4 regions of the Kluyvera chengduensis genome follow, and region 1 is predicted to be linked to each of the others. Evidence: predicted binding sites of a transcription regulator. Region 1 holds the regulator's gene; each other region holds the start of a gene.
The links. Region 1 encodes CRP, which controls carbon source genes, mostly activating them, when cyclic AMP is high. Its sites were predicted from a motif close to ATGTGANNNNNNTCACAT; they were not measured.

Region 1 (3,156 bases):
ACGTCGCTGTTTATCGGCCATCAGGTTGCGCGGGTAGAGCGGTCGCTGAGAGCGTAGCACGCGGGCGATGCGGCTGAAGTGCCATGCGCAAAACTGGCCGACCGGGTTGTCTGGATGCTGGTCGGCGATTTTCTCCAGCGCGCCTATTTGTTTATCCATATTGAAGCGGGTGGGGTAGCGGTGATAGAGAATATCGTCCGCCAGTACCCTCAGGCGCGCCGCAACGGTCTGGGCGTTCCAGCGGATCACCGCTTCGGCGTGGCTGCGTTCAACCAGCTTTTGTACCTCTTCGGGCTGGTGCAGGCTGACAGAGATATGTTCCTGTAAATCGAGCCCCACCTGGAAGGCGCGCAGCAGGCGCTTGTAATCGTTATGCTGGTTAGCCGCAAGCATGTGCAACTGCTGATAGCATTGGGAAATCAGATCCACCACTTTCTGCTGGCGAGTCAGCAACGGCGGCAGCGCGGTGCCCGGGTCGGTATGCTGCGTCAGCAGGCTATATTTCGCTTCACAGTATTCGGCGAGCTGGCGGTAAAGCAAGCTCAGTGATTCCCGCAGCGGCTGTTCGCGCCACATCCAGAACCACCACCAGTTAAATACTCCGTACCACAGCGTACCCAGCGCGTAGAGCAGCAAGGGCTCCCAGATGGGCATATTTCCCGCAAGGCTTAGGGTAAAGATAGACGCGATGAGCGAGGCGGGTAGTAGCCGCCCGTGCAGCGCGCTGATTTCCGCCGTAACGCCCAGCAGCAGCGCCAGCCCGGTGAGAATCAACGGCAAGGGGATGTCGCGCGCCAACAACAGCTGAACGGCAAGACTGCATCCGGCGAACAGACAGCCACCGATAATCAGGCGTTTAAAGAAGCGCTTATGCGGAGTGTCGAGACCGGCGATATTGCAGCAGGCGGGCACCAATGAAAACAGCAAACCCTGCTGGAGATGGCCGAGCAGAAGTCCGATAGCAACCGGCAGACATAACACCAGCGTTTGCCGCAGTGCATAGTTGACTTCCGGGTGGTAAATCAGCCTGCGCCACATAGGGGGAAAAACAAAAATGGCGTATTGCTTTTACAATACGCCATTTTGGGCCGGATTAGCGGGTACCGTAAACGACAATGGTTTTGCCGTGTGCGGAGATCAGGTTCTGATCTTCCAGCATTTTCAGAATACGGCCCACGGTTTCACGGGAGCAGCCAACGATCTGACCAATTTCCTGACGGGTGATTTTGATCTGCATACCGTCTGGGTGGGTCATGGCGTCAGGCTGTTTAGCCAGGTTCAGCAGGGTCTGAGCGATACGACCGGTTACGTCCAGGAAGGCCAGGTTACCCACTTTTTCAGAGGTGACCTGCAGACGACGCGCCATCTGAGAAGAGAGACGCATCAGAATGTCCGGGTTAACCTGGATCAGCTGACGGAATTTTTTATAAGAGATTTCAGCAACTTCACAAGCGGTTTTTGCTCGTACCCATGCGCTGCGTTCCTGGCCTTCTTCGAACAGGCCCAGCTCGCCGATAAAATCGCCCTGGTTGAGGTAAGAGAGGATCATCTCTTTGCCTTCTTCGTCCTTGATGAGTACAGCCACGGAGCCTTTTACGATGTAATACAGCGTCTCTGCTTTTTCACCCTGGTGAATCAGCGTGCTCTTCGATGGGTACTTATGAATATGGCAATGAGACAAGAACCATTCGAGAGTAGGGTCTGTTTGCGGTTTGCCAAGCACCATGCGCGGTTATCCTCTGTTATAAGCTCTTCCCAGCGGCAAAAACATTGCAGCCACTGGTTGCAATAGTATCCTTCCCGTTACCTGGGAAGTCGGCTGTCGAATAGGGTCGCAGCCTGTAATGTGATGTCCTCTGCATACATGCAGTACGTTTATGTATTACCGTAGCATCCCGACTGTTTTAGCATAGCTTTAGCCGTGTGTCTCCTGGTGTCTCGCTTCAGCATGACGGCGATCGCCTTCCATTGCGAGAATTGTTATGTGCGCGTAATCTGAGAAGAAAATTGCAACCTGGGAGTTAAATATTATGCAAGCACGTGTGAAATGGGTTGAAGGGTTAACCTTCCTCGGTGAGTCTGCTTCTGGCCACCAAATTTTGATGGACGGTAACTCTGGCGATAAAGCGCCGAGCCCGATGGAAGTCGTGCTGATGGCCGCCGGTGGTTGCAGTGCGATTGACGTTGTTTCTATCCTGCAAAAAGGTCGCAATGACGTGACCGACTGCGAAGTGAAGCTCACCTCTGAGCGCCGTGAAGAAGCGCCTCGTCTGTTTACGCACATTAACCTGCACTTTATCGTCACCGGTAAAGATCTGAAGGATGCGGCGGTATCGCGTGCGGTGGATCTGTCTGCTGAGAAATACTGCTCGGTGGCGCTGATGCTCGAAAAAGCGGTGAATATCACTCACTCTTACGAAGTGATCGAAGGCTGATTACATGCCAGACGTAGCCCGGCCGAACGCAGTGACGCCGGGGTCATTCCCGGAGTCGGTACTAGCGCACCTCGTCCGGGCTACCTGGTCTTGATGCTATTTCCTGCCTTCCATCAGCCGCTGCACCAGCGGCGTCATGATTAATTCCATTGCCAGCACCATTTTCCCACCGGGAACGACCAGCGTATTCATATGTGAGATGAATGACCCCTGCAACATGGCCAGTAGCCATGGGAAGTCGATGTGGTCGAGATTACGGAAGTGAATCACCACGAAACTCTCGTCCAGTGACGGAATGCTTTTGGCTGCAAACGGGTTAGAGGTATCGACCGTTGGCACGCGCTGGAAGTTGATGTGGGTGCGTGAGAACTGTGGGGTGATGAAGTTGATATAGTCTTCCATCGAACGCACCACGGAATCCATCACCGCTTCGCGAGAGTGGCCGCGCTCGCTGGTGTCGCGGATCATCTTCTGGATCCACTCCAGGTTAACAATCGGTACTACGCCAACCAGCAGATCAACATGCCGTGCGACGTCGTGCTGCGGGGTGACGACGCCGCCGTGCAGCCCTTCATAAAACAGCACATCGGTCGGTTCCGGCAGCGGCTGCCACGGCGTAAATGTGCCTGGCACCTGGTTCCACGGCACCGCTTCGTCATAGGTATGCAGGTATTTGCGTGACTTCCCCTGTCCGTTCAGGCCGTAGTCGCGGAAAGTCTGT
Region 2 (3,156 bases), on a different contig from region 1:
TAGCTTCCTGAGCGTTGGTAGCCGGACCAGAGATGTCGTAACCGTATTTAGCAGCCATCTCTTTGATCTGACCCAGTGCACGGTGCTGTTCAGAGATTTCTTCACGCAGGCGGATAGTCGCTTCCAGGTTTACGCCGTTTTCCAGGTCAGACTGCAGAGACAGGAACTGTGCGTATTTGTCTTTCATCAGGAAGTCGATACCGTACACCGCGATGCGACGGTAGTCACCGATGATACGACCACGGCCGTAAGCATCTGGCAGACCAGTCAGAACGCCAGATTTACGGCAGTTCAGAATGTCTTTGGTGTAAACATCGAATACGCCCTGGTTATGGGTTTTGCGGTATTCGGTGAAGATTTTTTTGATCATCGGGTCCAGTTCGCGATTATACGCTTTGCAGGAACCTTCGATCATTTTGATGCCGCCGAACGGGATAAGAGCACGTTTCAGCGGGGCTTCAGTCTGCAGACCAACGATTTTTTCCAGCGACTTATTAATGTAGCCAGCGTCGTGGGAAGTGATGGTTGAAGCTACGGCGGTGTCAAAGTCAACTGGCGCATGGGTGCGGTTTTCCAGTTTAACGCCTTCCATAACGCTGTCCCACAGCTTGGTGGTCGCTTCAGTAGCGCCAGCCAGGAAGGACTCGTCACCCTCATACGGAGTGTAGTTTTTCTGGATGAAGTCACGTAAGTTTACTTCATTCTGCCAATCACCTTTGGTAAAACCTTCCCAGGCTGCGGCTAACTTTTCATTAAGTTCGGACATGTAACACCTACCTTCTTAAGTGGACTTTTTATTTACTGCCTGGAGCAACCATCAATTAATGACGGTCACCGCCACGCAGGTAAATGACCCAGTATGTCAACCCGACCAACAAACCGCCGCCGATGATATTCCCGATAGTCACGGGAATCAGGTTATCGGTGATGAAGTGCATCACGGTCAGGTGAGAGAAACTTTCCGGAGTAGAACCGATAGCGGTCCAGAATTCCGGGCTAGCAAAATCGCGTATAACGATACCCATAGGGATCATAAACATGTTTGCGATACTGTGCTCAAAACCGCTGGCAACGAACATGGCAACCGGTAAAACCATAATCATGGCTTTATCCATCAGGCTGCGGCCAGAGTAGCTCATCCACACGGCCAGGCAGACCATCAGGTTAGCCAGGATGCCGAGAGCGACGGCTTCGATAAACGTATGGTGCATTTTGTGGTCAGCGGTTTGTAGGACGTTGAGTCCCCATCCGCCGTTGGCCGTCATGTACTCACCGGACAGCCACATCAGCAGTACGAAGAGCAGGCACCCAATCAGGTTACCAACATAGACGTTGAGCCAGTTTTTCGCCAATTGACCCCAGGTGATACGGCCGCTGGCTTTCGCTACCACGATCAGTACGGTTGAGGTGAAGAGGTCTGCGCCACAAATCACGCAAAGAATTAAGCCCAAGGAGAAACAAATACCACCAATGAGTTTCGCGATGCCAAATGGCATACCTGCGGTACCCGTGGTTGCGGTAATGTAAAAAACAAAAGCAATCGAGATAAAGACGCCCGCAGTAATCGCCAGATAAAAGGTTTTCAGCGGATGCTTGGTTGCTTTATAGACACCCGCTTCTTCGGCAACTTTGGCCATCGCAGCAGGAAGGAGTAGATCAAAAGGGTTGTCAGCTTTCACACTAACTCTCTCTTTTTATTTAATCGGCGACGAGATACTAACAAAGCATTATAGATGAGAATTTGATATAGATCATATCTCGCCTGGCTTATAGGCCTGAAGAACGAATGGTTTTTCAACGATTCCAGGGTAATTTATTGAATTTAATGATAAAAATAAATTTTAAGATTTACAGATTCAGTTGAATTTTTTCTTTGCCCTTCATTTTATTAGTTAATTAAAATGGGGTAATCATTATGCAAATTAACAATAAATGTAAGCTACTAAATATCGTGTTTACTTATGTTTAACTTTATTTTCACAGTTCTATGAAGCTAAGCGTGGAAATAAAAAAAGGGGCCAATAATTGGCCCCGTAATATAGCGTAGACTGTACGTTAAACCTACTTTTTCTGCGGGAAATATCCTACTTCGCCCAGAAAGCCGCTTTCGCGCGCTGAAGCTTCTCATAGGCCTGCAGAAGCGACTGATGCGCAGGGAAGGCTTCCAGGGAGCCGTCAGCAGGCTGCAGACCATAGAAGGCCTCTTCACCGCTCAGTGCCGCGCTGGCCGCTTCTACGGCGTCGGCACCGTACATGCGGACGAAAGCGTTCAGATACTGCAGAGGTTCACGTTCTTCTTCCTGAGACAGCAGCAGCAGCGTTTGCAGACAACGGTAGTAGTTAGCACGCTCTGCGCTGAACACAGAAGCATTGAACTCCATGGTCCACTCGGTCCAGATCAGTGCCTGCTCGAGGTCGCCGCCTGCCAGTGCCAGCATGGCTTTCAGTTCGCCAACGCGCAGGGTCGACCAGCCGTTATTTGGACCGGTGGCCAGGCCCAGAAGCTCGCGTACGCGGGTGAAATCGTCCAGGCCTTCATCATCCATCTGTTCGATGAGATTCAGGTACTCTTCTTTTTCCCACTCGCTGCCCGGCAGAGAAAGAATGGTGTCGCGCAGGTGGCTGCCCATATTGTTATTGGCAAGCCACAGATCTTCTGCCGGATAGATATCAGACATGCCAGGTACGATGATACGGCAAGCGTAAACGCTCAGGTGCTCATAGTCGGCGATATACACTTCTTTATCTTCTTCATTGAAGATAGCCATCAGAGTCGCGAACTCTTCTTCGGTCGTGCCTGAGAAGTTCCAGTCTGCAAACGGGTAGTCTGCATCCTGCTTGAACATATCCCAGGAGATCAGACCGCTGGAGTCGATGAAGTGGGTTTCGAGGTTGGTATGTTCAGCGACTTCTTCGTCATCGAAGGTTGGCGGAGTGAACACGTCGAGATCTTTCAGACCGCGGCCCTGCAGCAGTTCGGTCACCGTACGCTCAAGCGCAACGCCGAAATCAGGGTGCGCGCCGAAGGACGCGAAGCAGGTGCCGTTGGCTGGGTTGAACAGCACCACGCAGATCACCGGGTATTTACCGCCCAGTGAACCGTCGTAAGCGAAGATTGGGAAACCTTCCGCTTCCAGCGTTTTGATGGACTCAACC
Region 3 (3,156 bases), on a different contig from region 1:
GTCAGCAGCGGTTCGGCCTGAATCGTGATAACGATAATCAGCGCCGTATAGCCGGAAAGCCCCCAGGCGTAGGAGTTCTCAACGCGAACCAGCGAAGAGACCCAGGTACAGAAACCGGCCCAGATGCTGCACACGAGGAGCATCAGCAGCGGCGCGCGGATCATAGTGATGATAATCACCAGCGCGGCGATACAGCCGATAAAGGTCCCGACAATACGCAGCATCCCGCGATAGCGGATTGCCCCCGCGTAAGGTTCCCCACCCGCAGCGAAGGCCGGACCGGCCGCCACAATGGCGGCAGTCAGCACCGCCCAGCGCGGCGTTTCAAGCTGAAAGTGGAAGCCGACAAACAGGGCCAGCACCACCGCACAGGCCAGTTTGACGGCAAAGCGGATGTGCTGGTTGGCAATACTAAAAATGCCCATGACAGTTAACCGAATTCACGCAGACGCAGCGCCAGCTTCTGGAAGAAGCTCATGCGGCTGGCATCGCGGTCTTTCTCACCGGTAATAACCACCGTGGCGGTCGTGCCCGCAGGCCACAGGTTGCCCGTCTCTTCATCCAGTCGGATACGCACCGGTACACGCTGAGCCAGACGAACCCACTCAAGGTTGGAGTCGATGGTCGCCATCCCTTTGCTGTCGACGCTGCTACTGGCGTTGGTGACGCCCGCTGCGACGCTATCAACGGTCCCTTTAATCACATGGTTGCTGCCGAGCGGGGTAATTTCAGCACGGTAGCCCGGACGCACGCTTGAGAGCTTGGTCTCTTCGAGGTAGGCCATCACGTAGAAGGAGTGCTGTTTTACCAACGCGACCGCCGTAGAACCACGGGTAATAAACTCACCGGCGTAGACGTTCAGGTTAGTCACCCAGCCATCCGCAGGGGCGCGAATCACCGTACGATCCAGATCCAGACGCGCCAGATCGCGCGTCGCCTGCGCTTTAGCTAACTGGTGCAGCACGGTTTGCAGCACGTTATTTGATTGGTCTATTTCTTCGCGGGACATGGCAATCACGCCCAGCTTGTTACGGCGCCCGGCTTCACGGCTTTTTTCATCCGCCAGCGCTTTGTAGTAGGCGACATCAGCATTCGCTTCTTCAAGCGCCTTCTGGTAGCGCGGCTGGTCAATCACAAACAGCACCTGATTTTTGCTAACCAGTTGGTTATCCTTGACCTGAACATCGGTAATCAGGCCGGATACGTCAGGAGCAATGGCGACGACGTCCGCGCTAAAGCGCGCATCGCGCGTCCACGGAGACTCGGTGTAATAGACCCAGGCACGAAAAATAGCGATGAATGCCAGGATGACCAGTATCACCGTAATAGCGGTACGGGAGATATTTCTTGTTAGTGTTTTCACATCTACCTCAGACGAACAAACGTGATATTAGATAAAACAGGCAGCAATACAGTGCGGTGTTGAACAACGCGGGATGCCAGACAAAATCATAGATCCCGGTTGGCGTCAGCACGCGACGCACCAACCAAAAAATGGCGAGCGATAAGAGCAGCTCAAAGAAGATCGGCGGGAATGAGAGACCGAAAATCACGATGACAGGAAACAGGCTCATGTTGACCTTACTAGACTAGCGTGCAGGTGAGATTGGAACTTTAATTATTCAGCTAACAGTATTTTAACGTAACTGTTATTGCCTTATCTACATAGTGTGATGCAAATCACTTTTAAGCCAGAGTGAACAATGGAACGACTAAAACGGATGTCGGTGTTTGCCAAAGTTGTCGAGCAAGGCTCCTTTACTGCCGCGGCACGCCAGCTACAGATGAGCGTTTCTTCCATCAGCCAGACTGTCTCTAAACTGGAAGATGAGCTGCAGGTCAAACTGCTTAACCGTAGCACCCGCAGCATCGGCTTAACCGAAGCCGGCAAAATTTACTACCAAGGCTGCCGTCGAATGCTGTTCGAAGTGAAAGATGTACACGAACAGCTTTATGCCTTTAACAACACGCCGATTGGTACGCTGCGCATCGGCTGTTCTTCAACTATGGCACAAAATGTCCTCGCTGCCATGACGGCGGAGATGCTTAAAGAGTATCCAGGATTAACCGTGAATCTGGTGACGGGCATTCCAGCGCCGGATCTCATTGCCGATGGTCTGGATGTGGTTATCCGCGTTGGGGCGCTGCAAGATTCCAGCCTCTTCTCTCGCCGTCTGGGCAGCATGCCAATGGTCGTCTGTGCGTCGAAGAAATACCTCGCGCAGTTTGGCGTGCCCGAAAAACCGGCGGATCTCAGTAACCATTCGTGGCTGGAATATAGCGTTCGTCCGGATAACGAGTTTGAGCTAATTGCTCCGGAAGGAATTTCAACCAAACTGCTGCCAGAGGGGCGATTTGTCACTAACGACCCAATGACCATCTCTCGCTGGCTGGTTGCCGGTGCCGGTATTGCCTACGTTCCGCTGATGTGGGTGATCAATGAGATCAACAGCGGTGAGCTTGAGATCTTATTCCCACGCTATCAGTCCGACCCGCGCCCGGTGTACGCCCTGTATACCGAAAAAGACAAGTTGCCGCTCAAAGTACAGGTCTGTATTAACTATCTGACAGACTATTTTGTCGAAGTCGCGGGGCTGTTTCAGGGGATGCGTGGAAGAAGGAAAGAATAAGCAAAGACATATTCATTCCGAAATTAAACAGTCCCATTAAGAGTATTTGGCATGAATATTTCCTGAGTTACAGTCGCTGTAATTCAGGAATAAATCATCTGAACTATTAAGTTTGGCTAATTGACACTCTGCCCATCTGACTATTATCTTGTATTATGTCTGATACCCAGACGGTTGCATTTAATTAAAAATCTAAAAACAGAATGCATTGAGCAGGATCATTTTAACCAAGGACTCAGTATGAATTTATTCGAACAAACACCGCCTTCACGCAGGCGTTATGGGCTTGCCGCATTCATAGGGTTAATCGCAGGGATCGTCTCCGCGTTTGTGAAATGGGGTGCCGAAGTGCCTCTTCCTCCGCGCAGTCCTACCGATTTATTCACCGGTGCATGCGGGCCCGAGCAGTTAATAAGAGCCGCAAGTCAAATCGATTGTTCCCGTAATTTCCTTAACCCTCCGTATGTATTTCTTCGCGACTGGCTGGGCGTCGCAGACCCCAATGCCGTCGTTTACACCTTTGCAG
Region 4 (3,156 bases), on a different contig from region 1:
GTAAACGCTCATCGCCATACTCACGTGACTTCCAGCCATAGATATCACCGATTTCACGCCCGACCATGGCCTGCACCAGACGGTCATGGCTGACCGCTTTGATGTCGTCAAACGTGCAAACATAGCGACCATCTTTGAACACGGTAATGGCATCGCTGAGGGCAAAGATCTCCTCCATGCGGTGTGAAACATAGATGATCACCCGGCCTTCTTTACGCAGTTCACGGATGACCCTGAACAGATTGTCGATTTCGCGGGCGGAGAGCGAGCTGGTCGGTTCGTCAAAGGCGATGACCTTGGCGTTGCGCGCCAGAGCCTTAGCAATTTCCACCATCTGCCACTGGCCGATGGAGAGATACTTCAGCGGCGTGTCGGGGTCGATATCCAGACCCAGATGCTCCAGCTGCAGCCGGGCTTCATAGTTCAGCAGCGAACGGTTTACGAAGCCGCCGCGGCTCGGTAATTGCCCAAGATAGATATTTTCCGCCACGGTCATTTCCGGGACGAGATGCAGTTCCTGGTAAATAATCGCGATACCGGCGTTCAGCGCCGCCGTGGTATCGGCAAAAGAAATCTCTTCTCCCCGCAGCACCAATGACCCGGAGGTTGGCGCATAGTTGCCGCTGAGAATTTTCAGCAGCGTGGATTTGCCCGCGCCGTTCTCCCCCATCAGCGCATGCACCTGTCCGCTATAGCAATCAAAGCTAATATCGGACAGCGCTTTTACGCCGGGGAAGGTTTTGCTAATACCGCGGAAAGAGAGATAAGGGGTAGACTGTTGCATCACAACCTCCACAATGACACGACCCGTCTCCCTCCGCTGTCGCGAAGGGAGAATTATCAGGACTCAGAGGCCTTTTTTCGCCAGTTCTTCTTTGAAGTTATCGCGGGTAATCAGCACTACGTCAGTCACCGCAGTAAATTTCGGTGGCTCAGCGCCTTTCTGTACCCAGTTGTAGAGCAGTTCGCTGGTTTTATAGCCGTGAATATCCGGGCTTGGCAGTAAAGAGCCGAAGAAGCCGGTGGCCTGTGCTTTAGAAAGCTCGTTGACCGCATCAACGCCGTTAATGCCGATACCGATGACGTTGGCCGCTTTAAAGCCCTGGCCTTCCGTCGCACGCACGCCACCCAGCACGGTGTTGTCGTTCATGCCGATAATCAGCCATTGCTTCACTTCCGGATGCTGTACCAGCAGGGAGTTACCGGCATCGAATGCACCGGGGATATCGTTAGATTTGGTCGGAACCTGATAGATCTGTTTTTCCGGGAAGCCCGCCGCTTTCAATGCGTCCATTGAACCGGTAGTACGACGACGCGCCGTATCCAGTTCGTTCGCGGTAATGGCCATCACGCCAGTGGTTTTCACATCCCAACCGCGCTTTTGCATCTCTTTGTAGAGCTCCTGGCCCTGACGCGCGCCAATTTCGCTCGCCGCCATCATCACCAGCGGCACATCTTCCATCGGTTTACCTTTGGCGTTCACGAACTGATCGTCGACGGTTATCACTTTCATGTCATAGCCGCGCGCTTTCGCCACAATGGCTGGCCCCAGTTTTGGGTCGGGGGTACAGATAACAAACCCTTTCGCGCCGCTAGCCGCCAGGCTATCGATCGCATTCAGCGTTTTCTCTCCGTCGGGCACGGCAATTTTAATTACGTCAAAGCCGAGGTCTTTACCGGCTTTATCGGCAAATTTCCATTCCGTCTGGAACCAGGGTTCCTCGGGTTGTTTAACTAAAAAACCGAGCTTGAGGTTTTCAGCCATAGCTGATTGTGACATAACCGCTGCCAGACCAATGGCCGCCAGCGCTTTGGTAAATTTGTGCATGGTTAACTCCAGCCTTAATGTTCTTTTATGTAGGGAAAAATCAAATAGGTGATTTAAATTAGACATAAAACAAAGTATTAGCCGTATTATTAACAGCGTTAACGTTGTTGAAACATTAATAGCCCGGAATGCGTTTTCCAGAAGAGAGCGGCATCACACCGCTGAATTACAGTAGGGTGATGCATATATTCAGCAAATAAGTACATATAGAAAGCGTGAATTGTCTGACAATTCACGCCAGGGGGTAGCAGATTTATCTATATAACGAGTGGGAAAATCCCTTTAGCCGGAATTTGTTAACAATTACCAGCGGTAATAGATGTGATCGGCATGGTCGCGTACCGGTGCTTCATCACCCAACAGGCGAGCGGCAACGGTGAAGGCGAAATCAAAGACATGACCAAAGCCTTTGCCGCTAATCAGATTGCCATCTTCGACAACCGGCGCATCAACATATTCGCCATTTTTTACATCCTGCCATAAATCCCCAGAGCAAACGTAACGGCGTCCTTTCAGCAAGTCATTACCTGCTAATACGCGTGCCGCCGCAGAGCAGATTGGGCAGATAAACTTACCCGCTGCATCGTGGGCTTCAACGAACTTAATGACATCGGCATTCGCCGCTAGATTCACGCTTCCCTGAGGGCCGCCTGGTAGGACAACTGCGTCGTACAGCGTATCAAGGCGTTCTGCCAGCGTCGCGTCTGCAACCATCGGAATATCGTGGTAGCTGACAACCGCACGGGACTCAGCGCAGGACACCAGTTCAACGCCAATGTGCAGACGACGTAGGATATCAATCGTGACAATCGCTTCCCCTTCTTCAAAGCCTGGGGCCAGCAGTACAGCAACCTGTTTCATTTTAACTCCTGTCATTTTAATCAACGCAACTTCCCTGAGGCGCAAACGGGAAGAACTTGCGTACCCTTAATTACGGCGAAAAGCATCTACAGACTGTCTAATAGAAAAAATGTTCTAAAACAAACTCAACCTTGTTTTAATATTCAAGACAGCCACTTAAAAATACATACTTTGTCTGGCAGACATTATTCGTAAAATGCCATTCATCGTAAATAATACGTATTAATTTCGCGATAACTTTACTATTCCTTGGAAAACAAGATCGCGATCACATTTTTAAATGCAAACGACACTCTAGCAAAGCCCATGTTAACAAAGCCTTACGGAGACTATACAAACTCGTTATATTCACTACTAATCATCGCGTTAAGAACATATATCTCTGCCTAAAGCGTTAATTCTAATATAGGTTGTAACGAAACGTAAAAAGGAACCCGTGAGACTTTTCTTATATCCATACTAAGAGT

Region 2: a site for CRP is predicted at 1,740-1,757, ahead of focA (formate transporter FocA). Genes of this name have one in related genera too.
Region 3: a site for CRP is predicted at 1,669-1,686, ahead of aaeR (HTH-type transcriptional activator AaeR). Genes of this name have one in related genera too.
Region 4: a site for CRP is predicted at 1,970-1,987, ahead of ACH1XZ_RS03185 (arabinose ABC transporter substrate-binding protein). Genes of this name have one in related genera too.

What each region holds. Positions count from the first base shown of each region.
Region 1 covers NZ_JBIQOI010000010.1:125,658-128,813, forward strand. Annotated here, with positions in the region: gene ACH1XZ_RS20120 (YccS/YhfK family putative transporter) at 1-1,038, opposite strand, end outside; gene crp (cAMP-activated global transcriptional regulator CRP) at 1,094-1,726, opposite strand; gene ACH1XZ_RS20130 (OsmC family protein) at 2,031-2,435, shown strand; gene ACH1XZ_RS20135 (phosphoribulokinase) at 2,532-3,156, opposite strand, start outside.
Region 2 covers NZ_JBIQOI010000002.1:753,109-756,264, reverse strand. Annotated here, with positions in the region: gene pflB (formate C-acetyltransferase) at 1-766, opposite strand, end outside; gene focA (formate transporter FocA) at 822-1,679, opposite strand; gene ycaO (30S ribosomal protein S12 methylthiotransferase accessory factor YcaO) at 2,085-3,156, opposite strand, start outside.
Region 3 covers NZ_JBIQOI010000004.1:290,341-293,496, forward strand. Annotated here, with positions in the region: gene aaeB (p-hydroxybenzoic acid efflux pump subunit AaeB) at 1-425, opposite strand, end outside; gene aaeA (p-hydroxybenzoic acid efflux pump subunit AaeA) at 431-1,363, opposite strand; gene aaeX (p-hydroxybenzoic acid efflux pump operon protein AaeX) at 1,371-1,574, opposite strand; gene aaeR (HTH-type transcriptional activator AaeR) at 1,704-2,630, shown strand; gene ACH1XZ_RS14005 (YagU family protein) at 2,871-3,156, shown strand, end outside.
Region 4 covers NZ_JBIQOI010000001.1:681,533-684,688, reverse strand. Annotated here, with positions in the region: gene araG (L-arabinose ABC transporter ATP-binding protein AraG) at 1-784, opposite strand, end outside; gene ACH1XZ_RS03185 (arabinose ABC transporter substrate-binding protein) at 848-1,828, opposite strand; gene ACH1XZ_RS03180 (DJ-1/PfpI family protein) at 2,132-2,689, opposite strand.